DNA from 3 places in the Alcanivorax sp. VBW004 genome. Region 1 is predicted to be linked to each of the others. Evidence: predicted binding sites of a transcription regulator. Region 1 holds the regulator's gene; each other region holds the start of a gene.
The links. The regulator LexA, encoded in region 1, represses DNA repair genes until DNA is damaged. The targets are predictions, from matches to a motif close to TACTGTNTANNTANACAGTA.

Region 1 (10,797 bases):
GATCAACCGGATGGGCTTCAATAATCTGGGAGTGGAATATCTGGTAGGGGCGGTGAAACGTAGCCGCTATAAAGGAGTGCTGGGGATCAACATTGGCAAGAACAAGGATACCCCGGTGGAAGATGCGGTTCAGGACTACCTGATCTGCCAGCAGAAAGTGCACGCCTATGCCAGCTACCTGGTGGTCAATGTGTCCTCACCCAATACGCCGGGTTTACGCTCTCTGCAGCACGGTGCGGCTCTGGATGAGCTGCTGGGTACGTTGCGCGAAGCCCAGACGCGCCTGGACCAGGAACACCGTCGCCGGGTGCCGCTGGTGATCAAGATTGCCCCGGATAACAGCGAAGAAGAGCTGCAGGGGATGGCAGAAGCCTTTGTGCAGCACGGAATCGACGGTGTGTGCGTGGGTAATACCACCTTGTCCCGCGAAGGCGTGCAGGGCCTGAAGCACGGAGAGGAACAAGGTGGGCTCAGTGGCGCGCCGTTAACCCCCATTGCCAACCGGGCGCTGGCTGCCATGCGCCATGCGCTTAATGGTCGTATCCCGATTATTGGCGTGGGGGGCATTAATAGCGCCGATGATGCACTGGAAAAGCAGCGTCAGGGGGCGGATCTGGTGCAGATTTACAGTGGCCTGATCTACCAGGGCCCGGGCCTGATCGGTGATATTGCCCGGGCCTGGCCGAAAGGCATTTGAGCTACAGGCGCAACGGGTTGTCAGCAGCCTGCTAGAGCTTTATACGGAGTCGCTGTAGGCGTTCCCTGCCAGGGGACGAACCTCGAGTAGCGAGGGTGTTCGCTGTGGTGAAAGGGTTTGATTGTGACGGGCATTAAAGACGGACATTAAAAAGGGCCCGGGTGGGGCCCTGTGGGTCGGCGCGTTGAACGCGTCGGCGTTGTGAAACTGGAAGAAATTAACCGATATTTTTCAGATTCTGAATGCTGGCGACGCCGAGCATTCCGTGAGCAAAGTCAGTGCGACCTTCGCGCCATCCCCCCATCCAGTTGGTGCGTGCCTGGAGCGTGCCAAACGGGCAGTCTTCACGGGATTTTCCATCCAGGCCGGCGTTGTATCCCCGGTTGTAAGCGCGGTCGTCTTTACTACGTTTTTGTCGCTTCATAAACGCTTTCCCTTTCACAGATAGCGGTACCGAAAAATGGCCCCTCGGCTAAAAACGTAGCCAAGTAGCGGGGCCGACACATTCAGTATGGGAAAGCGGTAAGGTGGTGTCGAATACCATGTAGCAATATGGTCAGTGCTGGTTAAGCATATGACGTATAAAGGACAGGTTGATGACCGTTTGTGTAATGCCATGAAAAACAAGTAGTTAGTTTTTCGCATAGGGCATGAATCAGTCACTTAAGAGGATTTGGTAATGGAATTTGTGGCCACCTGCATGCCAGGCCTGGCAGATTTGCTCAGTGACGAATTGTCTTCACTGGGCATATCCGTAACAGAAGCTGGGCGGGCTCATGTGAGTTTCTCCGGGGGCTCGGCGGACGCCCTCAAGGTGTGCCTGTGGTCTCGCCTGTCCGAGCGGGTGCTGTTGCATCTGGCGACGCTGGGGGTGACGCCGGACATTGCTCCGGAAAAGCTGGCGGCTAGTCAGGACTGGCTGTCGCTGGTAGCGAATGACGCCCCTGTACACGTGCATATTGAGCACGGTGCGGAAGTGCGTGGCGATAACCGGATCAGTGCCAAGCGTTTTATCCAGGCGCTGCCCGAGCAGTTTACGATTTCCCGGGAGCCGAAGGGTAGCTGCTGCATCCGTGCCCGCCTGGACCTGAACGAAGCGCACTTGTGGCTGGACCTGGCCGGTGAGCCCCTGCATCGCCGCGGCTACCGCCTTGCGGGCGGTCGGGCGCCACTGCGTGAAACCCTGGCGGCGGCCATGTTGTGGGCCATTGGTTGGGGTAAAGCAGAGCGACCCCCTGCCTTGCTGGACCCGTTCTGTGGCAGTGGCACCCTGGTGATAGAGGCGGCCCTGATGGCTGCCGGGCGCGCCGCCGGTGCCCAGCGTCAGCACTACGGCTTCCAGCACTGGCGGGGTTGTCGTCGCCAGCTGTGGCTGGATGCCCAGAAGGAGGCGGGGGAGAGCGCCAATCGTCCGGTGCCTGCGCTGTCGTTGAAGGGGTTTGATGCTGATGGCAAGACTTTGCCGTTGGCGTTGCAGAATGCCGAGCGCGCCGGGGTGCGCAATGCGATCCATTTTGAGCGCCGGGAGCTGGGTGCGTTGCGACCGCGTGACTTTGCGGCCAACGGCATTGTGGTGGGCAACCCGCCCTGGGGCGAGCGTCTGGACGAGAAGCAGCAGGCGGGCTGGCTACACTATGCCATCGGCCGGATTCTGGCGCTGCGCGCGCCCGGTTATCAGGCGTTACTGTTGGGCGCGGATGTGGACGTGATGGACCGTTCCGGCATGAATCTGGAGCGGCAATGGCGCTTGAAGAACGGGCCGTTCAATAATTTTATTCGCCTGTATTCACCGCGTAAGCCGACGCCACCTGCTGTGGCACAAGTCGCCGACGAGGGCGCATTCAATGTCCCGGAAGGTGCGCAACCGTTACTTAACCGTTTGCGTAAAAACGGCAAGCACTTGCGTCGCTGGCTGGAACGGGAGGATATCCAGTGCTATCGCCTTTACGACCGTGATCTACCGGAATTCAACGTGGCGGTGGATATCTATGGCGACCAGGTGCTGGTGCAGGAATTCAAGGCGCCGAAAACGATTGATCCTGAAAAGGCCAAAGCGCGGCGTGACTGGGCGGTAACCGCGGTGCGTGCTGCCCTCGGCGTACACCGTGAGCAGGTGCACTTGCGCACACGCGAGAAGCAAAAGGGCAACCAGCAATACCAGAAGCTGGATACCCAGGGGCACTACCGGGTAGTGCGTGAAGGCCAGGCTCAGTTGCTGATTAACCTGCAGGACTACCTGGATACCGGCCTGTTTCTGGATCACCGTCCCACGCGTTTGCGCATTGCGGAGCAGGCCAGCGGGAAACGCTTCCTGAATCTGTTTGCCTACACCGGGTCGGCCACGGTGCATGCTGCCGTGGGCGGCGCCAAACGCACGGTGACAGTGGATTCGTCGAAGCGTTATCTGGACTGGACCGCCTGCAATCTGGCGGCCAATGGCTTCTCCACCGACCAGCACGAGCTGGCTCGTATGGATGCCATGCGCTGGCTGGATGAGTGCAAGGAACAGTTTGATCTGGTGTTTTGCGATCCGCCCACTTTTTCCAACAACAAATCACGCAGTGACTTCGTGGTGGAAGAGCATCATGGCGATTTGATTCGCAAGATCATGCGTTGCCTGGAACCGGGTGGGGTGTTGTATTTTTCCTGTAATTACCGCCGTTTCCAGATGGATGAAAGCATCAGTAAATGGTTCGACGTGGAAGATATTTCTCGTTGGAGTATCCCTGAAGATTTCCGCCGAAATGAGAAAATCCATTACTGTTACGCGATTCGCCATGTGGAGGATGCATGACGGTTGTGCTCTACACCACCCTGGGTTGCCACCTGTGTGAGCAAGCGAAGGAACTGGTGGCCATGGTGAATCCGGGGCTGGTGCTTACCCCGGTGGATATCGCTGAGGATGATGCCTTGATCGAGCAGTACGGTGAGCGGATTCCGGTGTTGGTGCGCGAGGGCAAAGAGCTGGCCTGGCCGTTCGGTGTGCTCGATGTGCAGCAGTTCCTGTCCTGATGTGGGGGCCGGGTGGTGCCGCCCAGGCTCTCTGTGCCCTTGGCTAAACCCGGCCCGCAGCCCTTGCGGCTCCGTGATGGAATGACGGGCCGGTTAGCGAAATAACGCTAACGCATTTTGATAGGTCATGGCGGCCACGTCCTGTGTCTGCTGCCCGCGTAGCTGTGCGACCCGCTGGCCAATCCAGGGGAGTAGTGCCGGTTCGTTACGGCGTTTTTTCGGGGGAGGCTCCGGCAGGTCCCGGGGTAGCAGGTAGGGGGCGTCAGTTTCCAGCAGCAGGCGCTGATCCGGAATATTGGGCACCAGTTCTGCCAGTGGCTTGCCGCGGCGCTCGTCGCAAACCCAGCCGGTAATGCCGATATGGCAATCCAGATCCAGATAGTCAAACAGAGCCTGACGCGACCCGGTGAAGCAATGCACGACGGCGCCGGGCAGATCGTCGCGGAACGCTTTCAGGATAGGCAGAAAACGCTCATGGGCATCGCGCTCATGGAGGAAAACAGGCAGTTTCATCTCTGCCGCCAGCGCTAGCTGGGCCTCGAAGGCGCGCTCCTGGTCCGGTCGTGGAGAAAAGTCCCGGTTGAAATCCAGTCCCATCTCACCTGCAGCTTTCGTCTGCTCATGGGCGAGCAACTCGTGCAGTTCTTTTTCCAGGGCAGGCGAGTAAAAGCGGGCGCTGTGCGGGTGCAGCCCGGCGGTAGCAAACAGGGTGGGATGTTCGTCGGCCAGGGCAATGGCGGCGCGTGACTCGTCGATGTTGGTACCGGTAATCAGTTGCCAGGCAACCCCGGCCGAGGCCGCCCGTTCAATCACCGTTTCGCGATCGTCGTTGAATTGCCGGTCGGTCAGGTTAACCCCGATATCGGCCCATTGATCAGACGCGGTGTTCTGCGTTTCCGAAGGCGTGTTGCTGTGAGGTGCGGTCATCGGTGTCCTGTTCAGATAGCTGCTCGCGCAGGGATTCTACCCGACGACGGTTCGCACCTAAATCCCAGTAGCCTGTCCGCGAGGCCGAGCGCACTTCCACCACACCGTTATCGCGAACATAGAAGGTCACATCGTCCACAAACCGCAGAACCCGGCTGGTGAAGCGAGCCTGGATGCGTGACTGACCTACCACGTCATAGTCCACACGGGGCAGGTTGCCAAGCAGGCTTTCCAGCTTTTTCAGGCTGCTTTGCCGGTCGGCGCCTACCTGTAGAGGAGCGACTCGCTTGTCGGCCTGTGTCGCCAGGCTGGACACACAGTTGGGTGAGTCCGGACAGGGCGCAAGAAGATGGGTATCAGCCATGGCAAATGCACTCCATACAATCAGGCAAGTGCCTATACCCGTGTGGATACAGGCTTTAATAAGAGTTCGGATCACGAATCAGCCCCACGAAAATGCCTTCGATGATAAGTTGATCAGCGGGCACCTTGATCGGCTCATAGGCTTCGTTGGCCGGCAGCAGGGTGGCGCTGGATTTATTCAACTTTAAGGTCTTCACCGTGACTTCTTCGTCAATGCGGGCCACTACGATTTCACCCGTGCGCGCCACATTGGATTTGCGTACCGCAATCAGGTCACCGTCGAAGATACCCGCATCTACCATACTGTCGCCCTGTACCTTCAACAGGTAGGTAGGGCGTTGCTTGAACAGCCCCTGGGGGACCGGCACGGTGCGTTCCACGTTTTCGATGGCTTCGATGGGAACGCCTGCGGCGACCCTGCCGACGATGGGCAGTTCTTCTTCGCCCCAGTAGGCGTTATCCAGCAGCTGAATGCCCCGCGAGCGGTCACTGTGCAGCTTGATATAGCCCTTGCGTTCAAGGGCACGGAGATGATCCGAGGCCGCATTCTTGGACTGGAACCCCATGATGTCGGCAATCTCTGCACGGGTGGGGGCCATGCCGCTGTCCGAGAGGCATTCGCGGATGCAATCGAGAACCTGCTGCTGTCGGTCGGTAAGTTTGCTGCTCATAACCTTCTCCCTGTTTCCTGCAGAGTGGAGTGCCCGCCGGTGGCCGTGCAGGCAACCTTGCCGGGGTCGTATTCATCCCATGCCTGTCACGGGTGGCTGTAGGCATTTGTATGGTTGCGTGCCTGGGCTTGTAAGTCGTGGCTGACAGGCAGTGCTACATTCTGGATGCTAGCACAGGCACTGATAATATGAACAGTGTTATTTGAACAGTTGTCGGGCGAGGTTTTATCCCGCTTTTACGTCCATGTCGTTGCTCTGTTAAGGCGCGGGTACTAGCATGTGGAGTTGATAGAAATGCCATCAAGACAGTGGGGATAATGGATGGAGCAGGCCAATAATAACGATTTCGGCCAGCAACGGCGGCGCCAGCTGTTGGCTGGTGTGCCGTTTTTTAATGAAATCGCCCGGGATGATCAGGACGAATTTGAACAGCTTGAAAAGACTACCCGCCTTTGGGTGGCGGCTTCCGGAGAAAGCGTCATTCGGGCCGGTGATGTGGATTCCACTCTGTATTTTCTGCTTCGGGGGCAGCTGGAAGTGCTCTCGGACACCGCGCCGGAATCCCCGCTTTATTATGTATCTCCGGGGGAGGTCTTCGGCACCCTGTCCATGCTGTTAGGGACACCGCGCAGTGCCACGATTACGGTGGCAGACAACGCCCGCGAAGCGGTGTTGGCGAGCCTGGATTTCAATGAATTCAATGACGATGATGGCCCTTATTCGCTGGCGACCCGATTGGCGTTTTTCCATATGATTGTTCACCACATTCGCTGGACACTGGAAGTGAAGCGAATGCAGGCGCCGACCCATGAACTGGTGCATTCCATGCGCAAGCTGCCGGTTTTTCACGGAGAGAAGAACAGCCCGGAAGAGCTGGCCGCGTTGAAGGTGCAGGCCCAGGGGCTGGCTGAATTGCTGTGCCGCTGGAATGGAGAAGGGCAGGCGAGCACCGGCACACTACAACTGACCTGATTCACGCTTGCGCCAGCTTGCGTGCGGAATTCCTTTACGGCTCGTTGCGGCTACTGATCGACCTTGACGGCCAGTACGTCGCAATGAGCCCCGGGCACCAGGCCGCGTGCGGTCGAGCCCAGCAGCAGGGCCAGCCCACTGCGGGTATGGCTGCCCACCACGATCAAATCCGCCCCTATCTTGTCCGCCTTGTCGAGAATGGTCTTTTCGATGGACCCCATATCCACATAAACGTTGGCTTCGGGAATGTTGTATTGCCCTGCGTATTTGTCCGCCATTTCACGGGCCTGTTTCATCAGGCCGCTTTGCAAGTCCGTCACATCCATGGGCACATCCGCCCCGTAGGCCAGGGCCAGTGGTTCGATGACATGGATCAGATGCAGCTCACCGTCATTGCCTGACAGCACGCCTGCTGCGCGGGACAGCACCTGGGGGGATTCGTCGCTGCCATCGATGGCAACCAGAATTTTGCGGTAGGGACTGGGCACGGTTCTCTCCCTGAAAACGTGAGGTTTCCTGCAGTATAGCGCGCTTTGTCGGGGTTGCCAGCGGGCTGTTTCACAGATGAGGGTTGCCCTGACCGGTCTGCCTGTACTACTACTAAAAAAGGAAAACGGGGGCACTTCCTGCTTGACCCGCCTATACCGGCGCTGTCTAAATAGCGCCCATCACGAGCCTTAGACCGGATGTTGAGTACCTGAGAATGGGAAAATCGTTAGTAATTGTGGAGTCGCCTGCCAAGGCCAAGACCATTAACCGCTACCTGGGCGACGACTTCATCGTGAAGTCCAGCGTCGGCCATGTGCGGGATCTGCCGGTCAGTGGCGGCTCCAAAAAGAGCACCCCTCAGGAGCGGGCCAAGGAAGCGGCCTACACGCGCTCCCTGCCCAAGGAGGAGCGGGATGCCTATAAAAAGAAGAAGGCCAAGAAGCAGCTGGTTAACCGCATGGGGATCGACCCGGAAAAAGGCTGGGCGGCCCACTATGAGGTGCTTCCCGGCAAGGACAAGGTGGTCGACGAACTGAAACGCCTGGCTGCGAAAGCAGACCGCATCTATCTGGCAACGGATTTGGACCGCGAAGGGGAGGCGATTGCCTGGCACCTGCGGGAAGTCATTGGCGGAGAGGATGACCGGTTCGACCGGGTGGTGTTCAACGAAATTACCAAGAAAGCGATCCAGGCGGCGTTCGAAGAACCTGGCAAGCTGGATCTGCACCGGGTAGAAGCGCAGCAGGCCCGGCGTTTTCTGGACCGGGTCGTGGGTTTCATGATCTCCCCGTTGTTGTGGGAAAAGATCGCCCGTGGCCTTTCTGCCGGCCGGGTGCAGTCCGTGGCTGTGGAGCTGGTGGTAGAGCGCGAACGTGAAATCCGCGCCTTTATTCCTGAAGAATTCTGGGAGTTGTACAGCGACACCCACAGTGGCGATGGCGAAGCCCTGCGCCTGCAGGTGGCAAAGCATAACGGCCAGGCGTTCCGGCCCAATAACGGTGACGATGCCGGTGCCCACAAGCAGGCACTGGAAAACGCCGGCACCCTGACCATCAGCCAGCGTGAGCAGCGGCCCACCCGCTCCAAGCCGTCGGCGCCTTTTATTACCTCTACCCTGCAGCAGGCCGCGAGCACCCGCCTGGGCTTCGGGGTGAAAAAGACCATGATGATGGCGCAGCGGCTTTATGAAGCCGGCCACATTACCTACATGCGTACCGATTCCACCAACCTGAGTTCAGACGCCGTGGCGGCCTGCCGGGAGTGGATTGGCGAAAAACTGGGTGACAAGTACCTGCCAGATGCGCCGCTGTCCTACAGCAGCAAGGAAGGCGCCCAGGAAGCGCACGAAGCCATTCGTCCTTCGGATGTGCGGCGCACCTCTGATTCCCTGAAAGATATGGAACGCGACGCCCAGCGCCTGTACGAGCTGATTCGTCGACAGTTCATCGCCTGCCAGATGCCCCCGGCGGAATACCTGAGCTCCACCCTGACGGCCACCGGCAACGGTTACGAGCTGAAAGCGAAAGGGCGGATTATGAAGTTCGATGGTTGGACCCGCATTCAGCCGCCGGCTTCGCGCAAGGGCCAGGAAGACACCCTGTTGCCGGATGTGAAAGAAGGCGATGTGCTGTCTATCGATAACGTGGATGCCAACCAGCACTTCACCAAGCCGCCAGCCCGTTTTACCGAGGCGAGCCTGGTCAAGGAACTGGAAAAGCGCGGCATTGGCCGCCCGTCCACCTACGCAGCGATCATTTCAACGATTCAGGATCGTGGTTATGTGCGTCAGGACAATCGCCGTTTCTACGCTGAAAAAATGGGCGACATCGTTACCGACCGTCTGGTGGAAAACTTCCCCAACCTGATGGACTACGGTTTCACCGCCAGCATGGAAGAAACCCTGGATGAAGTTGCTGAGGGGCAACGGAACTGGCAGGACGTGCTGAACGAATTCTACAAGGATTTCGTCAGCAAGCTGGATGCCGCCCAGGGCGAAGGCACGGGCAAACAGGCAGTGGGCGGCATGCGCGCCAATCTGCCCACCGATACGGATATTGAATGTCCCACCTGTGGCCGCCCGATGCAGATTCGCACCGGTTCCACCGGCGTGTTTCTGGGCTGTTCCGGTTACGGGTTGCCGCCGAAAGAGCGCTGCACTGCCACCATGAATCTGCTGCCCGGTGAAGAAGCCGAAACGGTGAAAGCAGACGATGATGAAGAAGCGGAAACCAACGAACTGCGCAGTAAAAAGCGGTGCCAGAAGTGTGGCACCGCCATGGAAAATTACCTGATCGACGAAAAGCGCAAGCTGCACATCTGCGGTAACAACCCGGATTGTGATGGCTATGTGGTTGAGAAGGGTGAATTCCGTATCAAGGGTTACGATGGCCCGGTACTGGAATGTGAGAAATGCGAAAACGACATGCAGTTGCGCACCGGTCGATTCGGCAAGTTCTTCAAGTGCACCAATGACGAGTGCGGCAACACCCGCAAGCTGCTCAAGAGTGGCGAGCCGGCTCCTCCGCGTGCGGACCCCATTCCCATGCCGCACCTGCAATGCCAGAAAGTGGATGATCACTACCTGTTGCGTGACGGGGCCTCTGGCCTGTTTCTGGCCGCCAGTAAATTCCCTAAAAACCGGGAAACGCGCCCACCGCTGATTGAAGAAATTCAAAGCGTGGCCAAGCAGCTGGATCCGAAGCACGCGTATCTGGCTGAGGCTCCTGCCGCCGACCCGGACGGCAACAAAGGCGTGCTGCGCTACAGCCGCAAGGCCAAAGAGCAGTACGTGATGAGCGAAATCGACGGCAAGGCCACCGGCTGGATGGCCTTCTATCGCGACGGCAAATGGGTCGAAGAACAGACCAAGAAAAAAGCCCCCGCGAAGAAGAAGGCGGCTGCCAAGAAAAAGGCAGCGAAAAAGAAAGCCCCGGCCAAAAAGGCCGCCGCCAAGAAGTAATCCAGCGAGCATCACGCTTCACGCATGCGGGCGATAGCCTGCGTGTCGCGTGGTGCGTGCAGCGGAGTGTTTTATGTCCAGAATGGTTCGAGACAACACCGTAAGCGGTTTGCGCGAGCGGATTTACTTTGCCAATGCCCTGTTACGCCAACTGACCCACGAGCAGGCCGAGGCCACGCCCACCGTGCGCCTGGCGCTACGCGGGGCGGTGGTGTTTCATCTGTATTCGGTGCTGGTGGGGCTGGCGCGACAATCCGGCAAGACCTTTCAGGTAGACGGTGCGGACACCTTGTTCAGCCTGGCGGCGCTGGAGCAGGCCTTTCGGGATGCCGGCGTTGAAGCGCCAGAGATCGCTATTCTGGCCCGCGCCCGTGCCGACCGCGGGGATCTGATTGCCTGGTTGGACGGGGAAATGCAGACCGCACTGGGCGCCGCAGGCCTGGCTCGCCGCCCGGCGCCACCCAGCGAAGAGAATGCCCTCAACCTGATGGCCGAAGACCGCTACGCGCCTTTGGCCGAAGGGGATCTCCAGCGCCTTGCCGACAGCGTGACCCGGGTGGGCGAGCTGGTGGAGCATTGCATGGGCTACCTGGAAGAGTGGTGAAGGTCAAAGGTTAGGTGACAGTTGATAGTGGACAGTTGGCAGTGCGCGGCTGAGCACTTTCATTCGCTCCAACGTAAGAGGCCGCGCCCGGAAAACGGGTGCG
Region 2 (10,797 bases), 1.1 Mb from region 1:
ACCTCGTCTTCGACGGTAATAAGTGTCCCAGGGCCATCCTGGAAACTGGACAAAACACGCAGCGGCACATTGTATTTGCCGGCGAATTCCACAGAGCGGATCTGCAGGACCTTGGAGCCCTGGCTGGCCATCTCCAGCATTTCCTCGAAGGTAATGCTGTCCAGGCGGCGGGCGTTATCCACTACTCGCGGGTCAGTGGTGTAAACACCATCCACATCCGTATAGATCTGGCACTCGTCCGCTTTCAGCGCAGCGGCCAAAGCCACAGCGGTGGTATCAGAGCCACCACGGCCCAGCGTGGTAATGTTGCCGTCACCATCGACGCCCTGGAAACCGGCCACGACCACCACACTGCCACCATCAAGATCGGCGCGAACTTTCTTGTCGTCGATTTCTTCGATGCGGGCTTTGGAGTAGGTGTTGTCCGTACGCAGGGGAATCTGGCTACCCGTATAGGAGCGGGCATTGAGGCCCTGCTTTTGCAGCGCCATGGACAACAGGGCAATGGTGACCTGCTCGCCGGTGGACACCAGCACGTCCATTTCCCGTGGAGAGGGTTTGTCGGTAACGCCGTTGGCCAGCTCGATGAGCCGGTTGGTTTCCCCACTCATGGCGGAAACGACGACGACCACCTGGTCACCCCGTTTATGAAAGCCGGCTACCTTTTCGGCAACGGCCTGGATGCGTTCGACCGTACCTACCGAGGTACCGCCGTATTTCTGCACGATAAGAGCCATAAAGTCGCTTTTTCTGCAAAAAAGAGCGCGCTACTGTACCAGAAACGCGCCGGGATTTCATGTTCAGGTGGTTTGGCGGGTATGATCTTCGACCTTTTCCGCCCCCAAAGTGGGTTTTTCAGGCCGGAAATAACGGGTATTTCCAACCTGACAGCCCTACCCGGCCACCCAGCCCTTTACACTTTCCAGTGCCCCGGGCAACGCAGCAGGATTATTACCGCCACCCTGGGCCATATCCGGGCGACCACCGCCACGGCCGTCCACTTGCTCGGCCACAAACTTGAGCAGGTCACCCGCCTTGTATCTGGCGGTCAGGTCCTTGGTGACACCGGCCACCAGGGCCACCTTATCGCCTTCCACTGCGGCCAGCAGAATCACCGCGGAACCCAGCTTGTCTTTCAGCTTGTCCATGGTGACCCGCAAGGTCTTGCTATCGGCACCGTCGATTTGCGTCGCCAGTACCTTCACGCCGTTAATATCCTGCACATCGCTGGTCAGGTCGCCGCCGGCGCCACTAGCCAGTTTCTGCTTGAGGCGTTCGATCTCTTTTTCCAGTTCACGGACTTTCTGCGCCTGGCTGCGCACCCGCTCGGCGGCGTTGTCCGGTGAACTCTTCACCGTAGCCGCGATCTCGCTGAGGGCCCGCTCCTGCTGGCGCATCACCGCCAGGGCGTGTTCACCCGTCACCGCTTCGATGCGACGCACCCCGGCAGCCGCAGAGGCTTCCAGGGTAATGCGGAACAGCCCGATATCACCGGTACGGTTCACGTGGGTGCCACCGCACAACTCCTTGGAGAAACCGTCACTGCCCATGCTCAGTACGCGCACCAGATCATCGTATTTCTCGCCGAACAACGCCATGGCACCCGCCTCACGGGCGGCGTCAATATCCATCAATTCGGTGGTTACTGCGGTGTTGGCCAGAATCTGGCGATTCACCAGAATTTCAATCTGCTCACGCTGGGCTTCGCTGACGGCTTCGCCGTGGGAGAAGTCAAAGCGCAAATAGTCGGCCGCCACCAGCGAGCCTTTCTGCTGCACATGCTCGCCCAACACGTCGCGCAGGGCGGCATGCATCAGGTGTGTGGCGGAATGGTTGCGCATCACCGCACGGCGACGATCCACATCCACATAGGCGGATACCTTGCTGCCCACCGTCAGGGTGCCGCTTTCCAGCTTGCCCACATGCACGTGGGCCGCCTGGCGCTTGCGGGTATCGGTGACCAGGAAGCGGGTTTCACTGTCATCGCCTCCCATCAAGGCACCGGTGTCTCCCACCTGGCCCCCGGATTCGGCATAGAACGGCGTGCGCGCCAGCACCACCATGCCTTCTTCACCGGCGTTAAGCGTTTCTACCGCCTCGCCATCCTTGTACAGGCCAACAACCGCATCTTCGTCGGCCAGCTTCTCGTAGCCGGAGAAATCCGTCACCGCGTCGATATTCAGACGATCACTGTAATCGTTGGCGAAACTGCCCGCCCCGCGGGCACGCTCGCGCTGGGCAGCCATGGCGGTTTCGAAGCCGTCCATGTCCACAGTCAACGCACGCTCACGGGCCACATCCGCGGTCAGGTCCGGCGGGAAACCGTGGGTGTCGTACAGGTTGAACAGCACCTCGCCGGGCAGCACCTTGCCATCGAGTTGCTCAATGGCGCTTTCCAGCACTTTCATGCCCGCCGCCAGGGTGCGGCCAAACTGCTCTTCTTCCGCCAACAGAGCCTTCTCGATACGGGCCTGCTCTCGGCCCAATTCCGGGTAGGCCTCGCCCATTTGCTCGACCAATGCTGATACCAGCGTCGAGAAGAAGGGTTGGTCCTGCCCCAGCTTGTGCCCATGGCGCAGTGCACGGCGGATGATGCGGCGCAGCACATAGCCACGGCCTTCGTTGGACGGAATCACCCCATCGCAGATCAGGAAGCTCGCCGAACGAATATGGTCCGCAATCACGCGCAGGGATTTTTCTTCCAGGTCGTTGCAGCCTGTCGCCGTGGCCGCCGCTTTCAGCAGCGCCTGGAACAGGTCAATTTCGTAGTTCGAATGCACGCCCTGCAAGACTGCCGCAATACGCTCCAGGCCCATGCCGGTATCCACACTGGGCTTGGGCAACGGCTGTAGCTCACCATCCGGCTGGCGGTCGTACTGCATAAACACCAGGTTCCAGATCTCGATATAGCGGTCCAGATCTTCGCCCTCGGAGCCCGGTGGCCCACCGGGCACATGTGCCCCGTGGTCATAGAAAATTTCCGAGCTTGGACCACAGGGGCCGGTGTCGCCCATCTGCCAGAAGTTGTCCTCGTCCAGCCGGGAGAAACGCTCAGCGCTGACGCCCATTTCCTTGAGCCAGATATCCGCCGCTTCATCGTCGGACACGTGCACGGTGACCCACAGACGATCTTCCGGCAGCCCCAGGGTGCCCGTCAGGAATTCCCAGGCAAACTTGATGGCTTCGCGCTTGAAGTAGTCGCCGAAGCTGAAATTACCCAGCATCTCGAAGAAGGTGTGGTGACGTGCCGTATAACCCACGTTTTCCAGGTCGTTGTGCTTGCCGCCAGCGCGGACACAACGCTGGGAGCTGGTTGCACGGGTGTAATCCCGGGATTCACGGCCCAGAAACACATCCTTGAACTGGTTCATGCCCGCGTTGGTAAACAACAGGGTCGGGTCATTGTGGGGCACCAGCGAGGAGGACGGCACCTTAGTGTGTCCCTGGCTGGCGAAGTAATCCAGAAAGGCCTGGCGTAGTTCAGCACTCTTCATAGGAGAAACAATCATTGGCTGGCTGTCAGAGAGGGCCGAGTATAGCGCCCTCAAGGCCCGGTTGCGATGGGGAAGAAGCAAGCGTCAAGCTCCAGGCCACAAGCTGCAACGCGGTTGAAGATTTTATTGATTGCAAACGCCATGGGCCGCGTCCGAAAGCCTGAGCGCGGGCTGTTGGCTTTGTTCAACAGACAATCCGCGTCCGCGTTGCGGCTTGCGGCTTGCGGCTATCCTTTCAACGCCGCCGCCAGGCACACCGCCAGCACCATTACCAGCAGGATGCGCTTGAGCACACGGGGGGAGACCTTGTGCGCGAAACCCACGCCCAACCGCACGCCCAAAAGGCTGCCCAGCGCAACGATCAGCCCCGGCAACCAGGCAACCTGATCGCGGGCCACAAAGATCCCCAGGGCAAGCACGGTAAAACTGCCAGTGATCGCCAGTTTCAGGGCGTTGCCACGCAGGATGTCATAGCGCAGCTGCCCCACCAGCACGGCGATCAACACAAAGCCCACCCCCGCCTGCACAAAGCCCCCGTAGGCACCACAGAAGAACAGCCCCAACCAGCCGGCAACAGAGTCATTGGGCTGCAGTGGCTGCTCGCCCGCTGCCGGCGACAGTTGATTCGGTTTGAACACCATGATCAGTGCTACCACCACTAGGGTAGTCAGCAATACCGGCTTGAGAATGGACTCCGGCAGATAGGACGCCGCCAGAGTTCCCACCAGAGTGCCCAGCAGGCAGGGCACCAGAATCGCCGGCAGCGGCTTGAACGGCATGGTGCCGCGCTTGTTGAACTGGCGCACCGCCTCCACGCTTTGTATCAGCACTGCCACCCGCATGGTGCCGTTGGCCAACGCCGCGCCCATGCCGGTGAGCATCAGCAATGGCAGGATCAGCAGGCCGCCACCCCCGGCCAGGGTATTGATAAAACCCGCCAGCACACCGGCGCCCAGCAGCGCGGCCGCTAACCAGGGATCTGATAGATATTCCATGGCGTTTCCAGTCCGGGGGCACAAAGCACAAGGATACCCTCACCCACCCGTCAGCAAAACGCGTTGAGGGCACTGACTTGTATAAGCGCCCCGTAGGAGCGTCGCTGGCGGCGCGGTTCATGCCTGGTTCAAGAACAGTTACACCACAGAAAGCTACGTTCGCAGAGCAAACCCCCGCTCGTCCTCAGTGAGCTCTGCCCTAATGTGATGAAAGTGGTTAACAGCCTTTCCGGGGTTGGGGTATCGCGCCGCCAGCGACGCCCCTACAGCCAGACACCAGCGCCATGGCAGCGGTTCGGGTTCGGTTCACTCCGCATTTTAGCTAACACGCCTGCACAAGCAGCGATCAATCTAAATCGTCTTGCATATCCAGCGCCGCGAAGCTCTGTTCAGCATCAAACCCCCTGCTTTGCAAAAAACGCAGCTGTTTGGCCTTTTCTTTCTGATCCTGGGGGTACTGCCGAAAGCGTCGGGCGCGAACTTCTCGGGCCAGGGCAAACCAGTCTACCTCCGCATTCTCCAGCGCTTCGGCGATCCAGTCGTTTTGCACGCCTTTGAGCTGAAGTTCCTGGCGAATGCGCAAGGCACCCTGCCCGCGCTCAATGCGGGCACGCACAAAAAAACCGGCAAAGCGCCGGTCATCAATAAAGCCGTGTTCTTCGCACCAGGCCAGCACGGCCGCCAGCGCAGGCTGGTCACCCAGCCGCTGTTGCAGCTTGGTGACCAGTTCGCGACGAGCGTGATCGCGCCGCGCCAGCAGGGCAACCGCCCGCTGGCGTAGCTCGGCCTCTGTCAGCGGTTCACTCATCGTCAGCCGCGGCTTCCTCTTCTACCGGTACTTCAGCGGTGGGATCCGGCAGCAGGCGCGCACGGATTTCTGCTTCGATTTCTTCGGCAATAGCCGGGTTTTCACGCAGGTACTCACAGGCGTTCTGCTTGCCCTGGCCGATCTTGTCACCCTTGTAGGCGTACCAGGCACCAGACTTGTCTACCAGACCCTGCTGCACGCCCAGATCCAGCACTTCGCCTAGTTGGTTGATGCCCTGGCCGTAGAGAATCTGGAACTCGGCCTGGCGGAACGGCGGGGATACCTTGTTCTTGACCACTTTCACACGGGTTTCGTTACCGGTGACTTCGTCCCCTTGCTTCACCGCGCCGATACGGCGAATGTCCAGACGCACGGAGGAGTAGAATTTCAGTGCATTACCGCCGGTAGTGGTTTCCGGGTTACCGAACATCACACCAATCTTCATGCGAATCTGGTTAATGAACACCACCAGGGTATTGGCGTTTTTCACATTACCGGTAATTTTACGCAGCGCCTGGCTCATCAGGCGGGCCTGCAGACCCACGTGGGTGTCGCCCATCTCGCCTTCAATTTCCGCTTTCGGCACCAGGGCGGCCACGGAATCCACGATGACCACGTCCACGGCACCGGAACGTACCAGCATGTCGGTGATTTCCAGCGCCTGCTCGCCGGTATCCGGCTGGGAGACGATCAGGTCATCCACGTTAACACCCAGTTTTTCCGCGTAATCCGGGTCCAGAGCATGCTCGGCATCCACGAAGGCACAGGTGGCGCCTTTTTTCTGGGCCTGGGCAATCACGCTCAATGTCAGGGTGGTTTTACCGGAGGATTCAGGACCATAGATCTCGACAATACGGCCTTTTGGCAGGCCGCCAATGCCCAGGGCAATGTCCAGCCCCAGCGAGCCGGTTGAGATGGAGGGCATGCGCTCGCGCTTGCGGTCGCCCATGCGCATGACAGAACCCTTGCCGAATTGGCGCTCAATCTGTGACAGCGCAGCGGACAGCGCCTTACCTTTATCGCTCATTGTGACCCCTCTCCGTTTTCGGCGCGTCACTCATTGACGCCAACCGTATCTGATCTGTCTTATCTGGCCTTTCGGCCAGTGCTGACAATATGGACAGTATTATGAACAGCATTGGCTGTCCATTGCAACCTCCCATATTTATGCCGTGCCAGCCCCACCTCGATGAGGCTGAAATGAATAGCCCGATTGTGGCTACTTGAGGCGGGCATTCAAGCCCAAGATGGCTTCCAGGATGGTCTGCTGACGGACGGCATCGCGATCACCGTCGAAGTGGAAACAGCGGGCTTCGGCATAGCCCAGCTTCTGCCCCCAGGCAATCCAGACCGTGCCCACTGGCTTGTCCGGCGTACCGCCATCCGGCCCGGCGATACCGGTCACCGCCACGGAGACATGGGCCCGGGAATGGGTAATGGCTCCCCGCGCCATTTCCAGTGCCGTTTCTTCGCTGACCGCCCCCGCCGACGCCAGGGTCGAGGCCTGCACACCCAGCATCTCCACCTTGGCCTCGTTGGAATAGGTAACAAAGCCCCGGTCAAACCACGTTGACGCCCCGGACAGGCCCGTCAGCGTCTGGGCAATGCCCCCGCCGGTACAGGATTCCGCCGTCGCCAGAATCAAGCGCTGTTTTTGCAGGGCAGAAGCCAGTGCGACAGCGGCGGCAAGGATATCGTTATCCAACACAGGGGGATTCTCCGTTGCAGATGTTGCCGGCAATAAGCCGGGGCGATGTAATCAGCCCAGATCCACGTTGTGATACACGTTCTGCACATCGTCCAGATCATTCAGCATGGCCATGAATTTGTCGAACAGCTCCATGTCTTCGGCGCTGATGGTAGTGTAACTCTGCGGGACAAACTGGATTTCATCCACCTCGAATTCCAGCTCGCCGAAAGCCTCCGTCAGCGCCTGCTTGGCCTTGAAGTATTCCGTATTGGGCGTGAAGACGGTCAGTGTGCCGTTGTCATCTTCGATTTCGCTGACATCCACATCGGCGTCCATCAGCGCTTCCAGCACCGCATCTTCGTCTTCGTGAGCAAAGACAAAAATGGCCACGTGATCGAACATGTGGCTCACCGTGCCCTGGGTGCCGATCTTGCATTTGGTCTTGGTGAAGGCCATACGCACATCACCAAAGGTACGGTTCGGGTTGTCCGTCAGGCATTCAATCAACGCCATGCTGCCGCCCGGGCCATAGCCTTCATAGCGTGCCGGGGAATAATCCTCGCCGCCGCCGCCCTTGGCTTTCTCGATGGCCTTGTCGATCACATGGCCGGGCACCTGGTCTTTTTTCGCGCGGTCAATCAGGCTGCGCAGCGCCAGATTCGCCGAGGGATCCAGGCCGCCAGACTTCGCGCTGACATAGATTTCCCGGCCATAACGACTGTACACCTTGGCTTTCATGTCCGAGGTTTTCGCCATGGACTCTTTACGGTTTTGATAGGCGCGGCCCATACGGATCTTGCTCCAGAGAGATTGATTGCCGGGTATTTTAGGGGAAGATGAGGGCAAGAAGAACAAGGGAAGGAGCGAGAAAGCAGCGCTCAGGCAACAAGGACGCCCTTTCTGACCAGGTAACGGCAAAGGCTTGCCCTTCCTGACGCTATTTCCGCTATCCTCCCCCTCCGCCATAAATAAAATAGACCAGGACCTATCGTGCACACCCTTTATCGCATTGCGTTGGCAGCGCCTCTTCTCCTTAGCCCATTAGCACAAGCTTCCAATACCTTCGATTACGTCGACATTGGCTACTCCAGACAGAACACAGACTACTCCGGTTTTGGCGACAGCAGCTCCGGCACCGTAAAGGCCAGTGTCTCAGCCTTTAAATGGTTCCACGCCCGCGGTCGTTACCATGCGGGTAATGTCCGATTGCCAGAAGAAAACGCACAGCAAGAATCCTGGTCAGTCATTGGCTTGGGGGTTCACTATCCATTCAACGCCAAAACGTCCATTTTTGCCGGCTCAGACCACAACAAACTTGAACTACAAAACGGCTCTATCGACCGCGGCTGGTACCACCACATCGGCCTCAGACACGAATTCAATGAAAAATGGCAGATTGGACTTGAGCTCGGCGAATCCGATGTGCTGTTTCGCGACACCGCCTCGCTTATTGAAGGCATTTATAAAGTCACCCCGCAGGTTGGGCTGTCTGCCACGCTGCGCGATTACGATGATCTGGATTTGACTGAATACGAGGTTGGCGTGCGCTGGTTCTTCCGGGACTAAAAACTTCAAGGCCTGCATCACTGCTGAGTGGCGCCTGCTCCCATAGGCGGCCACTCAGCCGCAAGCGCTGCAGGCGCAATCCCGACCCTCAGCAAACGGTTACCGAATCAACTTTCCAGTTCAACCAGCGACTCTTCAAAGTAATCCAGAAAGCGCTGGATATGCGGCAGTGTATCGCGGCAACCGATAACACCGAACTCCAGGCTGTCCTTGTAGCTCACCACGGTGATGTTCAGCGCATAGCCATGCAGTACCAACGACACAGGGTAAGACGCCAACATTTCAGCGCCGTTGAGATACAGCGGATCCTTGGGCCCTGGCACGTTGGAAATCACCAGATTGAACATGGGGCTTACCCGCCCGGACAAGCCCGTCACCTGGCCAAGCGACAGCGGCACATTCGTGAGTACGGTATAGACATCGATCTCGGATTTCTGCATATCGCCAAGCCGGGACTTCACCCCTTTCATGGAATCCTGAATGGCTGCCAGCCGGTTCAGCGGCTCGGCGATATGCGTTCCCAGGCTGACCTGCACGGTGGTGATCGCATTACCACCGTCGCCCGCCTGGTCCGCACTGCGCAACGACACCGGCACCTGAGCCACCAGCGGCTGGTCCGGTAACGCGTCCTGGCTCAGCAGGTAACGCCGCAGGGCCCCACCACACATGGCCAGAAACATATCATTGACGGTGCCGCCATGCTGTTTCGCCGCTGCCTTGATACGAGGCAGTGACCAGGACTGGGCCGCAAAGCGCCGGGCCCCGGTCACTCGCCGGTTGAGCTGGGTTTTCGGTGCCCGATAGATAGTCTTCACATTGCCGTCTTTGGGCTGTCGCAACAGGTCCACCAGCTGGCCACTGCCCCGGCGCAGGTTATTCACTGTGCCTTTCATACCCGTATTTGCTGCAGGGGCACCACTGCTCTTCCTCGGTTTCTTCTCCGCATCCCATTCGCCGGACCAGGGCACCGGCAGGCGATCGTCGGCACTGTTAGCCAGACGTGACTGCATCAGGTACATACCCGCCACCCCGTCCACCATGGAATGGTGCATCTTGGTATAAAGGGCGAAGCGGTTACCTTCCAGCCCTTCAATCAAGTAGCTCTCCCACAGCGGGCGACTGGGGTCCAGACGCTGGGCGTGCAGCCGCGACACCAGCGCCAGCAGCTCGCGCACCCGTCCCGGGCGCGGCAAGGCGGAATGGCGCACGTGGTAATCGATATCGAAAGTCTTGTCTTCCACCCAGGCGGCGTCCATGCGCATGGGCAAGTGCGACTGAATCTTCTGATTGAAGGGACGGCAGATTCCATTCACCTCCACCAGGTAGCGATAGATGCTTTCCATGTAATCCGCGGGCGCATCCTCCGGAATGGCAAACAACGCCAGCCCACCCACATGCATCGGGGTCTCACGGGTTTCCATCATCAGCCAGCCGGAATCCATAATGGACAGTTTACGGGCCATTTTCCCTGCTCCTTATTGTTATCCGTTCCCTCACAGCCAGGCGCTTAAACACGCAGCCGCAAACGCCCTATCATCCGGTTTTTTCGTGGCAGAGCATTACCAGAATGGTTGCGTTTGGTTATCAACGGTCAATTGGGAGGATCGGTGGCGGGAGTGGGGGCACTACCTAGCTTGATCCGCCGGCACCAGCACCATGGCATGCATGTCCGCGAAACGCGCAGCATCCGTGCCCTGAAGCTTGTTGTACTTAATGATCGACTGCAGGGATTTCACATACGCCTGCCCCCGTTCGGAATACTTGTCGAGGGTAGTGGCCGCCTCAAGGCCGGTATAGCGTTTGCCAGCCTTTCGGCTGCTTGCCCGCAGAGTGCGAAAATGTGTATAGGCCGGGTGGCTATTGAGGTTCAACGCATGGGCTTGTACCGACTGCAGTGGCGCATCAAAGGCCGCGATTTTGTAATTGCCCATCCCGCTACGCTGGCTCTGCGGAGTGATCCCCTTCCCTCCCCACGTCCATTGCCCAAACAAGGCGTTACCAGCGAACGCAAAACGGGAGGTTCCCCAGCCACTCTCCTCCGCTGCCTGAGCCAGAATTAGCGAAGGCGGAATCACATCGACCCGGCGTAACAGCTCAGCGACACGCTCCTTGCCGCCTGTTTCCACCCGGTACTGGTCGGCCAGCTGCTGGAGCCAGCGGTTATCGTCAGCGGACAACGCAGATTCCATCTGCAGACCAAGCAGGCGTTCCCGGTCCTGCTGAATCAATTCATTACTGCGCAGT
Region 3 (10,797 bases), 820 kb from region 1:
AAATGGCTCGATCATGCCTGTCTCAGCAGCCATGCGGGAAATCCAGCGATCCGATTTAATAGTCATTTACGCCTCAATGTTCCAAAGTGGTTAGCGTGCAAGCGGCCAATGGTATAGACGCCGGACGCCGGATGCCAGATGTCTGACGCAGCCGACCGGCCCCCTCATCGGGCTCTTGTTCAATGCTGCGTCACACTGGGAAACGCCCGCTTGCCGACTTCCGTCAGTGATAGCCGGGCCGCCAGGCGCCGGGCTGCTGCCCGGTAAAGTGCAGCCTCGTCACTGTCGGGGAACGCCTGCATCACCGGTTCGCCCTTGTCTGCCTGCTCGCGGATGCGCAGGGACAATGGCAGCGCAGCCAACACCTCAGTGTCATAATCCGCTGCCATCTTGTCGCCACCGCCCTGACCGAAAATAGCCTCCTGATGCCCGCACTGGCTACAGACATGCATGGCCATGTTTTCCAGGATTCCCAGCACCCGGATGTCCACCTTGCGGAACATTTCCACGCCCTTGATGGCATCCAGCAACGCAATATCCTGCGGCGTGGTAATCACCACGGCACCGGCTACGGGGATTTTCTGGGCCAGCGTCAGCTGGATGTCCCCGGTGCCGGGGGGCAAATCCACCAACAGATAGTCCAGCTCATGCCAGCGGGTCTGTTCCATCATCTGCACCAGCGCGCCGCTGGCCTTGGGCCCACGCCACACCACCGGTGTCTGCTTTGTGGTCAGGTACCCCATGGACATGGTCTGCAAACCGTAGGCGTCCACCGGCACAAAGAATTTGCCTTCCAGCACTTGTGGGCGCGTACCGTCGGGCAGCCCCAGCATCAACGGCTGGCTGGGCCCGAACACGTCCGCGTCCAGCAACCCAACACGGGCGCCCTCCGCCTGTAATGCCAGCGCCAGATTCACCGCCGAAGTGGATTTGCCCACCCCGCCCTTGCCGGACGCAACGGCGATGATATTAGCGACCTGGTCCCGCGCCGGCAGGCTGCTTTGCGCCCGGTGCGGCACAATGCGACTTTCCACCGTCACTGACAGGGAGCGCTGCTCCAGCACCGGGGCCATGTGGGCGTGAATGGCATCAATCAGCGCGTCACGAATACTGTCGCAGGGATAACCCAGAGTCACCGTGGCCGTCACGGCAGCATCGCTCAACTGAAACGCACTGATGCCATTCACCTGATTCAGGCTGACACCCAGATCCTCGGGAATAAAATCGCCCAGGTGCTGTCGAATCTGCTGCTCCGATTTATCCATGGCTGAACTCATGACTGTACTCACCGATTGCCTCTGCCTCACGAGCTGCGATGATAGGGGCTAACGGACCAACAACCAAGGGGACCTTTGCCCTGCGTTTTGTAAGGGAAACCATTCGTTTAAACGGTTTGTGCGAGATGAGTTGCGTAAACCTGACCGATCAGCAAAATAGAGCTTTGCCGCCTGCACGGCAGTACAAGGAGATATCATGAAAGTTGTATCCGCTGCGACCCTGTTGATCGCTGGCACACTGGCTTTGACCGGTTGCGACAACACCACCATCAATACCACCCGCGACAGCATTACCGTGTCCGGTAGCGGCGAAATCAACGCCCAACCGGATCGCTTCACCGTGGTCGCCACCGCCAGTGAAAATGGCGATGATATTGCCGACATGAAAGACCGCGTGGACGACGCCGTCGGCAATATGCTGGATCTGGCCGATGATCTGGATATTGAAGAAAAATCCGTTACTGCCAGTACCATGCGTGTCTCTCCCCAATGGCAATACCAACCCGAGCGCAAACTGATTGGCCATCAGGTCAGCCGCGACGTGAGCTTCAAGGTCGATGGCCTTGAAACCTATGCCGAGCTGCTGGAAGGGTTGGCAGAACAGGGCGTACGTAACATCCGCCCCACTGGCGCTGAGGTCAGCAACCGCGACGAGCTGGGCAACCAGGCACTGAAAAAAGCCGTGGCCGATGCCCGCCAACGGGCAGAAATTATTGCCGAAGCCGCCGACCGCGATCTGGGTGAAGCCTTCCAGATCACCGCTCAGGGTATCCACCACCCGCAACCGGTGATGATGATGGCTCGCAGCAAGGAAAGCGGTGCCGCAGACAGTTACCGGGCCGGCGAAACCGAGATTTCCGCTCAGGTACAAATCACCTTTGAACTGAACTGATCGGGCATCTCCATGGACGCACTGGGCCAGATTTGCAGCGCAGCACTCCAGCAGTACCTGGCTCACGGGCAAGCCCGTGGGCTGGATACCGCTGCAGCGCTACAGCAGGCCAACCTGGACCCCAGCCATATCCAGAAACCGGATACCCGCATCCATGGGCAGGATTTTCAGACCCTGCTGCACGCCCTTATCACGCAGTCCGCCGATCCCCTGTTCGGGCTACACACGTCGGAATTTGTGCAGCCCGGTTCCTACAATGTGATCGGCTATATCGCCATGAGTGCCAGCACGCTTCAGGAAGCGTTATCCAAGGTCAGCCTGTACGAAAAGCTGGTCGGCGACATGGGCACCACAGACACCACTGTCGATGCCCACCAGGTAGCCATCCGCTGGGATTGCCTGTATCGCCAGCAGCCCGCACGTCAACATCTGATCGATAACGTTCTCGGCTCCTGGGTGCGCTACTCCCGCTGGCTCACCGGCAACGATCTGCTGGCACCGGAACAGGTCTGGCTGGAACACCCCACCCCTCCACCGGCACAGGTAGAGGAATACCGGCGCGTGTTTCTCTGCGATGTATTGTTCGAACAACCCTGTTCCGCCCTGGTCGGCGCGCCGCAATTATTGCAGCAGCCCATACGCCAACCGGACCCGTTGCTGCTCTCCACGCTGGAAGCCCATGCCATCCAGCAACTGAACCAACTGGGTGTGGACACCAATCTCAGCCAGCGGGTCAAACAGTGTATTCAGGATGCCATTGGCCATTCCCTGCCCCGCAAGGAAACCGTTGCCGAGCGGCTGGGCATGAATGTACGCACCCTGCATCGCCGGCTGGCCGACGAAGACCAGAGCTGGCAAAAACTGCTAGATGACGTGCGCCTGAAACAGGCACGTCACCTGCTCACCACCACCACCTTGCCCCAGGCCGATATCGCCGCCGCCCTGGGCTATTCCGATATCCGTTCCTTCCAGCGCAGTTTCAAACGCCACACCGCCATGACTCCGGGCCAATACCGGGCCAAGCCTGGCAATGCGCAAATACACTCATAAAAACAGACACTTTTATCTGCGCCACTGTGCTTTTTGTCCTACAAACACTTAAACCTGGCCCTCTCTCCTGTCTATACTGACATTACTCAATGACAACAATGAATGGTGGAGAGCCTCAATGAAAGGCACCCTCAAGCAGCTCGAACGCGCCATCGATAACGCGACGACCTACGACGAATGGTATGAAGCCAGCCAGGAACACGACCGCCTTTCCGGCGCCGACGAATGGAAGGAAGTGGACCGTTCCCCCTATTACGATTACGAGTTGATTCGTAACCGTCTCTGGCAGATTCGCCAGGCCCGTGAACGCAACGACGTGAACAAGCTGGTCTTCCATTTGCACGAAGGCCTGCACGGTAATCTGGGCAACATTTCCAACCCGCGCCTTTATCAACACAGCCGCGTGGGTACCAAACGCCTGATCGAAAACTACCTGACTGAAGTCTCCACCGCCCTGAACTATCTGTGCGACAGCAACTTCAAGGAATTCGGGTTGAAAGAAAAACTCGATTTCTTTGAAACCACCGGCCAGGCCTTCGGACAAAGCTGCCTGATGCTGTCCGGCGGCGCAGCCCTGGGCCTGTTCCATATTGGGGTGGCCCGCTGCCTGTGGGAGCAGAACCTGCTGCCTTCGGTGATATCCGGTTCCAGTGCCGGCAGCATCATCGGCTCAGTGGTAGGCACTCACAACGATGAAGAGTTGAAGGTGAAACTGGAGCCAGAAAACATTTATCTGGAAGCCTTCAAGGTGCTGGGCTGGAAAGGTCTGGTACGCGGCACCCCGGTTCTGGACGGCGACCATCTGGAAGCCTGCCTGGAAGAAAACATCACCGACATGACCTTCGAAGAGGCCTATCGACACACCGGGCGCGAAATCAACATTACCGTGAGCCCCTATGACCGCAACCAGCACGCGCGCCTGCTGAACTGGCGCACCTCGCCCAATGTGCTGATCCGCAAGGCTTCGCTGGCTTCCTGTGCGATTCCCGGCATCTACCCGCCGGTTTCCCTGTGGGCAAAGAACATCGACGGCGAACGGGTTCCCTACATCCCCGGCCGCAAGTTTGTTGACGGCTCCATCGTCGACGACCTGCCCATTCGCCGGCTGGCTCGCCTTTACGGGGTCAACCACTCCATCGTCAGCCAGACCAACCCCCATGTGGTGCCGTTTTTGTCTCGCAACGAAAACACCGACAGCTCCCTCAGCACCCTGGGCGACTGGGCCCTGCGCAACGTCTCCATGAACCTGCGCTATGGCCTGCAGCTGGTGCAGCGCCGGGTGGCATCCAACGACATGGGGCTGATGATCGACAAGGCGAAGAGCATGGTGACGCAGAAGTATATCGGCGACATCAACATGATCCCGCCCCGCCAGCCGCTCAACGCCCTGCGTGTTCTGAATAACCCCACGCTGCAAGATGTGCGGAACTATATCCGCAAAGGCGAGCAGGCGACCTGGCCGAAACTGGATATGGTGGCCAATACCACTTGCATCAGCCGCACCTTCCGCGACTGTCGAGCACGCCTGGACCGTATCGAAGAGCGTATGCTGGATCGGGTAAACATGACCGCGGTGGCCAACCAGTAAGCCACACCCCATTACCGACAGAGCCCGCTGGCCTTCAAAGTGGCCGGCGCGGCTCTCTGGGGCTCACCCCGCTCATCTGTGATAATGGACATCAAGCCATGCAGGCCCACGGCCAACACCCAACGCCGCTGGACCGGATCCTCATCGACGTGGAAATACCGAAGCGGGCTCCCTGACACTCATGCACAAAGGCGCCTGCTAGCGTGCCACCGGCAAATCACACCAGCGACTGGTATAGGCCGGAGACAGGTGCGCCCTGCGCATGGCCCAGGCACTACGCTGATCCGTCTGCATGCCCCGCCCCGCCAACCACACCTTGCCGGCACCGCTCTGGTTAATCGTATCCATTACCGTCATCAAGGCGTTGCCCCTGTCATCGGGTTCCCCTTGCTGCGCAAACAATCCATCCTGGATCTGATCACGTCCGCGCAAGTCGGTGAGAATCACTCCGGCTTTTCCGTAGCGGTACCCTGGTTTCCATAACTGCGCCAGCAAGGCCAGCGCCTGATGCACCACCACGCGGGTGTCCGCCGCGGCGGGCGAAAAGGCGGCACTAAGCGTATCGGGGAACAATTGTTGGGGCTTGCCCATCGGGGCGGTGCGCAAATAGACCGTTACCCGGCCAGTGTACAAATTCTCCTTGCGCAAGGACTCCATGGCCCGGAAAGCAAAGTCACTCAGCGCCTGACGTAACGGCGGCAAGGCGGTTACCGGCTCACCAAAAGAACGGGAATGGATCACTTGCTGGCGCGGCGAAGGCTGCGTATCCAGAGACAGACAGGGCTCCCCGTTCAGCTCCCGCACCAGCCGTTCCTGCACCACGGAAAACCGCCGACGGATCATGCCGCTATCCGCCCGGGTCAGGTCCAGTGCCGTCTCGATACCCAGCGCTTCAAGGCCCCCCGACAACCGGCGCCCCACTCCCCACACCCGGGACACCGGCGTTAACGCCAGCAGTTTTTCCCGGCGCGCCGGGTCGGTCAGCACCACGGTACCGCCCGTGGCGGGATAGCGCTTGGCGGCGTGATTGGCGAGTTTGGCCAGCACCTTGGTGGGCGCTATCCCCACGCACACCGGCACCCCGACCCAGCGGGCAATGCGCGCTCGTACCTGCTGCGCCAGCGGCAACAGCTCGGCCTCCCCCATCAACGACAGATCCAGAAACGCCTCATCAATGGAATACACCTCCACCTGAGGCACCAGGGTTTCCAGCGTCGCCATCACCCGCTGGGAAATATCCCCGTAAAGGGCATAGTTGGATGAAAAAACCACGATTTTGTGGCGGGCAATCAAATCGCGAGCCAGGTGTACCGGCATGCCGGTTTTCACCCCCAGCGCCTTGGCTTCCGCAGACCCGGCTACAATGCAGCCGTCATTATTGGAAAGCACCACCACAGGCTGCCCCTGCAGATCCGGGCGGAACAGGCGCTCACAGGCGGCATAGAAGCTGTTGCAGTCAACCAGGGCAAACATGGCCGTTACCCGCCGCCCCGCAAGGCGTGCAGGCAAAACGTCACCACCCCGAACAGGTCCACACCCTCGCCGCCAATGGGTATCGGCGCATAGGCAGGATTGCGGGGCTTGAGCATCGGTGTCGGCTGCAATTGCAATTCTTTCACCGTGAATTCGCCATCCAGCGAGGCGACCACCACATCCCCCGCAACGGCTTCCAGTGAGCGGTCCACAATCAGGATGTCCCCGGAAAAAATACCGGCATCCACCATGGAGTCCCCCTCCACACGCAACAGGAAGGTGGACGCGGGCCGGCGGATGCATAGCCGGCTCAGATCCAGGTGCTCATCCAGATACCCCTGGGCCGGAGACGGGAACCCCGCAGAAATACGCTCACTGAAAAAAGGCAGGGCAGACATAACAACACACCGGAAATCCACAGTCTGACAAGCATGGCAAAACACTGTCTTTATGTACAGCTATTCTGCCATGCAACGCCCATCCAGTAGTGCTCCCTTCACACGAGATCAATCACAAGAACGCGACAAAACGACAAGCAACGCCTATCCATCCTCTGCAACGGCTGACGTAACTTACGGTGATACACCTTGTGTGCGGCGCCTATCGCCTGCGAGCCCGCACGGAGTAAACAGGAGGCCACCATGAGCAGCGATAGCCATCACCGCTGGATGTCTGATTTTCTGGAAGAAATGGGCCTTCCCGCCCGGGCCGAATTTCAGGGCTATGTTCTGTTCAACCTGGAGCAGAATACCTTTATCGCCACCAGCAAACGCAACCCGCAGACTCCACATCAGCAACAGGTCAAACCCTGTGCCTGGGCCCACTGCTACCCAGACATCATGCACGCCAGCGATGCCGCCAGCGGACTGGGGAGCGAATACGAAATCCGCGCGCTTTTCCGACTCGACGGTCGGCACCTGTCCTGTTCGGTGTGATTGGAAGGTCAGGGATTTGAGATGGAACGCAAGACGCCCGGAGCTCGACGCTGGATGCTGGATGCCTAACACCTAAAGTCAAAACCCCACGGCTATTTTGCTGGAACGGCCCTGCGGGCATAAAGATTGGGGGCGCAGGGAACGCGTCAACAAGGGCAGCAGTGATGTGACTTTCGATTTATTGCGTCTGGCATCCGGCATCAAGCGTTTTGCATCTAGGGAGCCTCTGAAGAACTCCTTGCGTGCTCAGTCTTTCAGGCTGGTTCGCAAGGAGTTCTTCAGAGACTCCCTGGCCCAGACATAAAAAAACCGCCAAAAGGCGGTTTTTTTATGTCTGGAGCGGGTGAAGAGAATCGAACTCTCGTATGCAGCTTGGGAAGCTGCCGTTCTACCATTGAACTACACCCGCCTGTTTGAAACGGCAATATAGTCAAAACCCATCAACTTGGCCAGTGTTGAAGCAAAATCGTCAAGGTTTCGACAAGTGGCTGTTTTGAAAAGCGAGTCACCGGGCGGACAAAGCAGTTGCCAGCATCCATTTCAGTGCGTATAGAAGAGGAAACAAGCGTCAGCCAAAGAAGGATACCAACCATGCCAGTGGCATTTATCAGTGGGGGCCGGGGGTTTCTCGGCGGGCATATCATCGACCAGCTTCTCGACAAACAATGGGATGTCGTTGCCCTGGTACGCCCCAACAGTGATGCCAGCACCTTACATGCCAAGAAGGGCGTATCTGTCGTCCAGGCACCACTGGACAATGCCACCGAACTTGCCCTGGTTATGCCCGCTGCCCCGGATGCGGTTTTTCACGTAGCAGGTAACACCAGCCTGTGGCGCCGGGGTAATGAGCAACAATACCGGGACAACGTACTCGGCACCCAGGCCATGGTCAGCGCGGCCCTGAAAAACGTGGCCGGCCGCTTTATTCATACCTCGTCCATCTCTGCCTGGGGCATTCAGGACAACCCGATCAATGAATTAACCCCTTCCAACGCCGCCAATGACTGGATCGGCTACAACCGCACCAAGTTTCTGGCGGAACAGGAAGTGGAAAACGGCATTCGCCAGGGGCTGGACGCGGTGATCATGAATCCCTGCGGCATTATTGGCGCCGGTGACACCCACAACTGGTCACAGATGATCCGCATGATCAACGACGGCAAACTGCCCGGCGTGCCCCCGGGCGGCGGGAATTTCTGTGCGGTGGAAGAAGTGGCACGGGCCCATATTGCGGCGCTGGAGCACGGTGTTTGCGGTGAGCGTTATATTCTTGCCGGCGTGGAAGCCAGTTTCCTGACTCTGGTCCAGACCATTGCCGGCCAGCTGGGACGCAAGGCGCCGCAGCGCACCGTGCCGCCCGCAGTGCTGAAACTGGCCGGCCAGCTCTACCCCATCGGCAGCCTGTTCACCGGTGAAGAGCCCCGCCTCACTCCGGAAAAAGTGGCTCTGATCACCAGCCGCGTGCATGCCGACGGCAGTAAGGCCGTAGAACAGCTGGGCTTTAATGATCAGGTGCCGCTGGCCACCATGCTGGAAAACTGCATTGCCTGGATGGCCCGGGAACGGATGTTGTAACAACCTGCGGGCGGCTTAATTACAGCACCGCCCGGTAGACCCGGAAGCGGGTGGTTTCGCTGGCCACCTGCACATGACTGAAAGCATCATCCAGCCACTGCACATAGGGCAATTCGCGGTTAGCTACCAGCCACAGCACGCCACCTGACTTGAGGTGTGAAGGTGCTTCCGCAATCAGTCGACGGGTGATGTCCGTGGTACGTTGGCGACGGTCATGGAACGGCGGATTGGTAACCACCATATCGACGCGCCCCTGAATCGGGGAGAACAGATCACCGCCCATGATCCTGCCTTGCAGGCCGTTGCGGGCCAGGCTATCGGTGCTGGCCGCCACGGCGCTGGCACTGACATCCACGCCCTGTACCTGCCAGCCCTGACGAGCCAGCCAAACGCTGATCACACCCGCGCCGCAGCCCATATCAATCACCTTCCCTGGCTTACCCAGCGTGTGCGCCTCCATGGCCGCCAGCAGGAGCGCACTGCCCTCGTCCAGACGGCCATGGCTGAACACCCCCGGGTAACTGATGGCTTCCTGATCCGCCACCTCCAGCACGGTACCCCAGGCTTTCAGGGACTGCTTCTCCCCCGGCTGCAATAAACCGCTATAGAGCTTGCAATGACGGGCGCTATCTTCCAGCACCGATTCATCCACATGGGCATCCAGGTATTTCAGGGCACCACGAATGCCACCCTTGGCCGGGCCGATCAGCCACAGCTCGGTGGGCGCCGTAATTTCACCGGCCAGCCAGTTGAGCAGAAACCGTAACCGGTCGATGGACTTGGGCAACGGCAGCACCAGCAAATCTGTCCCTTCCGGCACTGTGGGCGCGGGCGACCACTGCTGCGCACCAATGGTGTAATCATCCGCATGTACATGCACCGTGGCATCCACTGCCAGGGTTTTCAGTGCAGGGTCGTTGGCATCCACCACCAGTACATTTCGCCCGGCAAGGGCATCGGACTGGCGCAGCAATAATTGGGTCGTATTTTCCATGGGCTCCGGCTCAGGTAATCAGCGGCGGCAGTATAGTGCAAATCACACAGGTCCGGACACGGGTACGGGTACGGCAAACGGCATACTCACGCGCTGAGCCATAAGTAGGGTCTTGCTCAAGTTTTACATAATCACCACGCCAAGCGCCTAGCGAGCCCGGTAGAATTGGCCCATTCATTCCGACGATGTGGAGGCACAAATGGTTCGCACTGCGCCAACTCGCGCTTTAGCACTGTTTGCCTGCTGTCTGTTTTCTTCGTTGGTCGTTGCCGCTACGGATAGCGACAACTTCCACCAAGCACTGGACGCAGCACGCAACGATGACTGGGAAACCCTTTCCCGGCAGCAACAGGCCCTGGGAGAGCAGCACCCCCTGCAAGCCTATCTCGACTTCCACCGGCTGCGCGCCGCCCTGCCCCAACTCAGCCCTGACAAAGTAACGCAGTACGCCGAAAAGTACCCGGATTCGCCGCTCCCCCAGGATATTCGTCAGCTCGCCACTGTCGCCTACGGCAAAGCGGAAAAATGGCAGGCACTACTCGCCATTACCGACAGTGCACCCAGCGGGGTAGCACTGCGCTGCTATTACCACCAGGCGCAATGGGAAACCGGCGACCAAGCCGTTAAAAAAGCCGCCCTGCAAGCGGGCAAAGAACTCTGGGCCACCGGCCAGTCCCGCCCCAACAATTGCGACCCGCTGTTCAACGCCGCCCGCGACGCGGGTGTCATCGGCGATGCGCAAATCTGGGAACGCCAGCAACTGGCCTTTGATGGCAACAGCGCCGGGTTGATGCGCTACCTGGACAAGATGCTGGCAAACAGCCCCTACGCCACCGCCAGCGAATGGCTGCAAACGCTGTACAGCAACCCCGACAAGGTCGTTGACCTGCCTCGCAACCTGCCGGCATCGCAGCGTCAAGCGCTGCTCTCCGCCGGCCTGCGCCGCTGGGCCTACAAGGACACCGAAGCCGCGCGCAAATGGTTCGACACGCAGAGCAAAAAACAGGGCCTCA

Region 2: a site for LexA is predicted at 6,404-6,423, ahead of recA (recombinase RecA). Genes of this name have one in related genera too.
Region 3: a site for LexA is predicted at 6,721-6,740, ahead of umuD (translesion error-prone DNA polymerase V autoproteolytic subunit). Genes of this name have one in related genera too.

What each region holds. Positions count from the first base shown of each region.
Region 1 is NZ_WNHC01000001.1:2,310,223-2,321,019, forward strand. It holds gene F1529_RS10525 (quinone-dependent dihydroorotate dehydrogenase) at 1-697, shown strand, start outside; gene rmf (ribosome modulation factor) at 915-1,121, opposite strand; gene rlmKL (bifunctional 23S rRNA (guanine(2069)-N(7))-methyltransferase RlmK/23S rRNA (guanine(2445)-N(2))-methyltransferase RlmL) at 1,377-3,491, shown strand; gene F1529_RS10540 (glutaredoxin family protein) at 3,488-3,709, shown strand; gene F1529_RS10545 (TatD family hydrolase) at 3,803-4,636, opposite strand; gene F1529_RS10550 (DUF1499 domain-containing protein) at 4,584-5,000, opposite strand; gene lexA (transcriptional repressor LexA) at 5,056-5,670, opposite strand; gene F1529_RS10560 (cyclic nucleotide-binding domain-containing protein) at 5,992-6,642, shown strand; gene F1529_RS10565 (universal stress protein) at 6,693-7,130, opposite strand; gene topA (type I DNA topoisomerase) at 7,346-10,090, shown strand; gene F1529_RS10575 (hypothetical protein) at 10,164-10,694, shown strand.
Region 2 is NZ_WNHC01000001.1:3,417,868-3,428,664, forward strand. It holds gene F1529_RS15570 (aspartate kinase) at 1-737, opposite strand, end outside; gene alaS (alanine--tRNA ligase) at 894-3,494, opposite strand; gene F1529_RS15580 (sulfite exporter TauE/SafE family protein) at 3,722-4,489, opposite strand; gene F1529_RS15585 (regulatory protein RecX) at 4,836-5,297, opposite strand; gene recA (recombinase RecA) at 5,290-6,324, opposite strand; gene F1529_RS15595 (CinA family protein) at 6,517-7,005, opposite strand; gene F1529_RS15600 (YebC/PmpR family DNA-binding transcriptional regulator) at 7,057-7,776, opposite strand; gene F1529_RS15605 (hypothetical protein) at 7,978-8,553, shown strand; gene F1529_RS15610 (wax ester/triacylglycerol synthase family O-acyltransferase) at 8,661-10,016, opposite strand; gene F1529_RS15615 (glucosaminidase domain-containing protein) at 10,179-10,797, opposite strand, start outside.
Region 3 is NZ_WNHC01000001.1:3,131,513-3,142,309, forward strand. It holds gene dcd (dCTP deaminase) at 1-66, opposite strand, end outside; gene apbC (iron-sulfur cluster carrier protein ApbC) at 180-1,265, opposite strand; gene F1529_RS14255 (SIMPL domain-containing protein) at 1,474-2,169, shown strand; gene F1529_RS14260 (AraC family transcriptional regulator) at 2,182-3,219, shown strand; gene F1529_RS14265 (DUF3336 domain-containing protein) at 3,338-4,807, shown strand; gene umuC (translesion error-prone DNA polymerase V subunit UmuC) at 5,006-6,280, opposite strand; gene umuD (translesion error-prone DNA polymerase V autoproteolytic subunit) at 6,286-6,678, opposite strand; gene F1529_RS14280 (hypothetical protein) at 6,922-7,215, shown strand; tRNA gene F1529_RS14285 (tRNA-Gly) at 7,551-7,624, opposite strand; gene F1529_RS14290 (NAD-dependent epimerase/dehydratase family protein) at 7,807-8,790, shown strand; gene F1529_RS14295 (methyltransferase) at 8,810-9,784, opposite strand; gene F1529_RS14300 (transglycosylase SLT domain-containing protein) at 9,984-10,797, shown strand, end outside.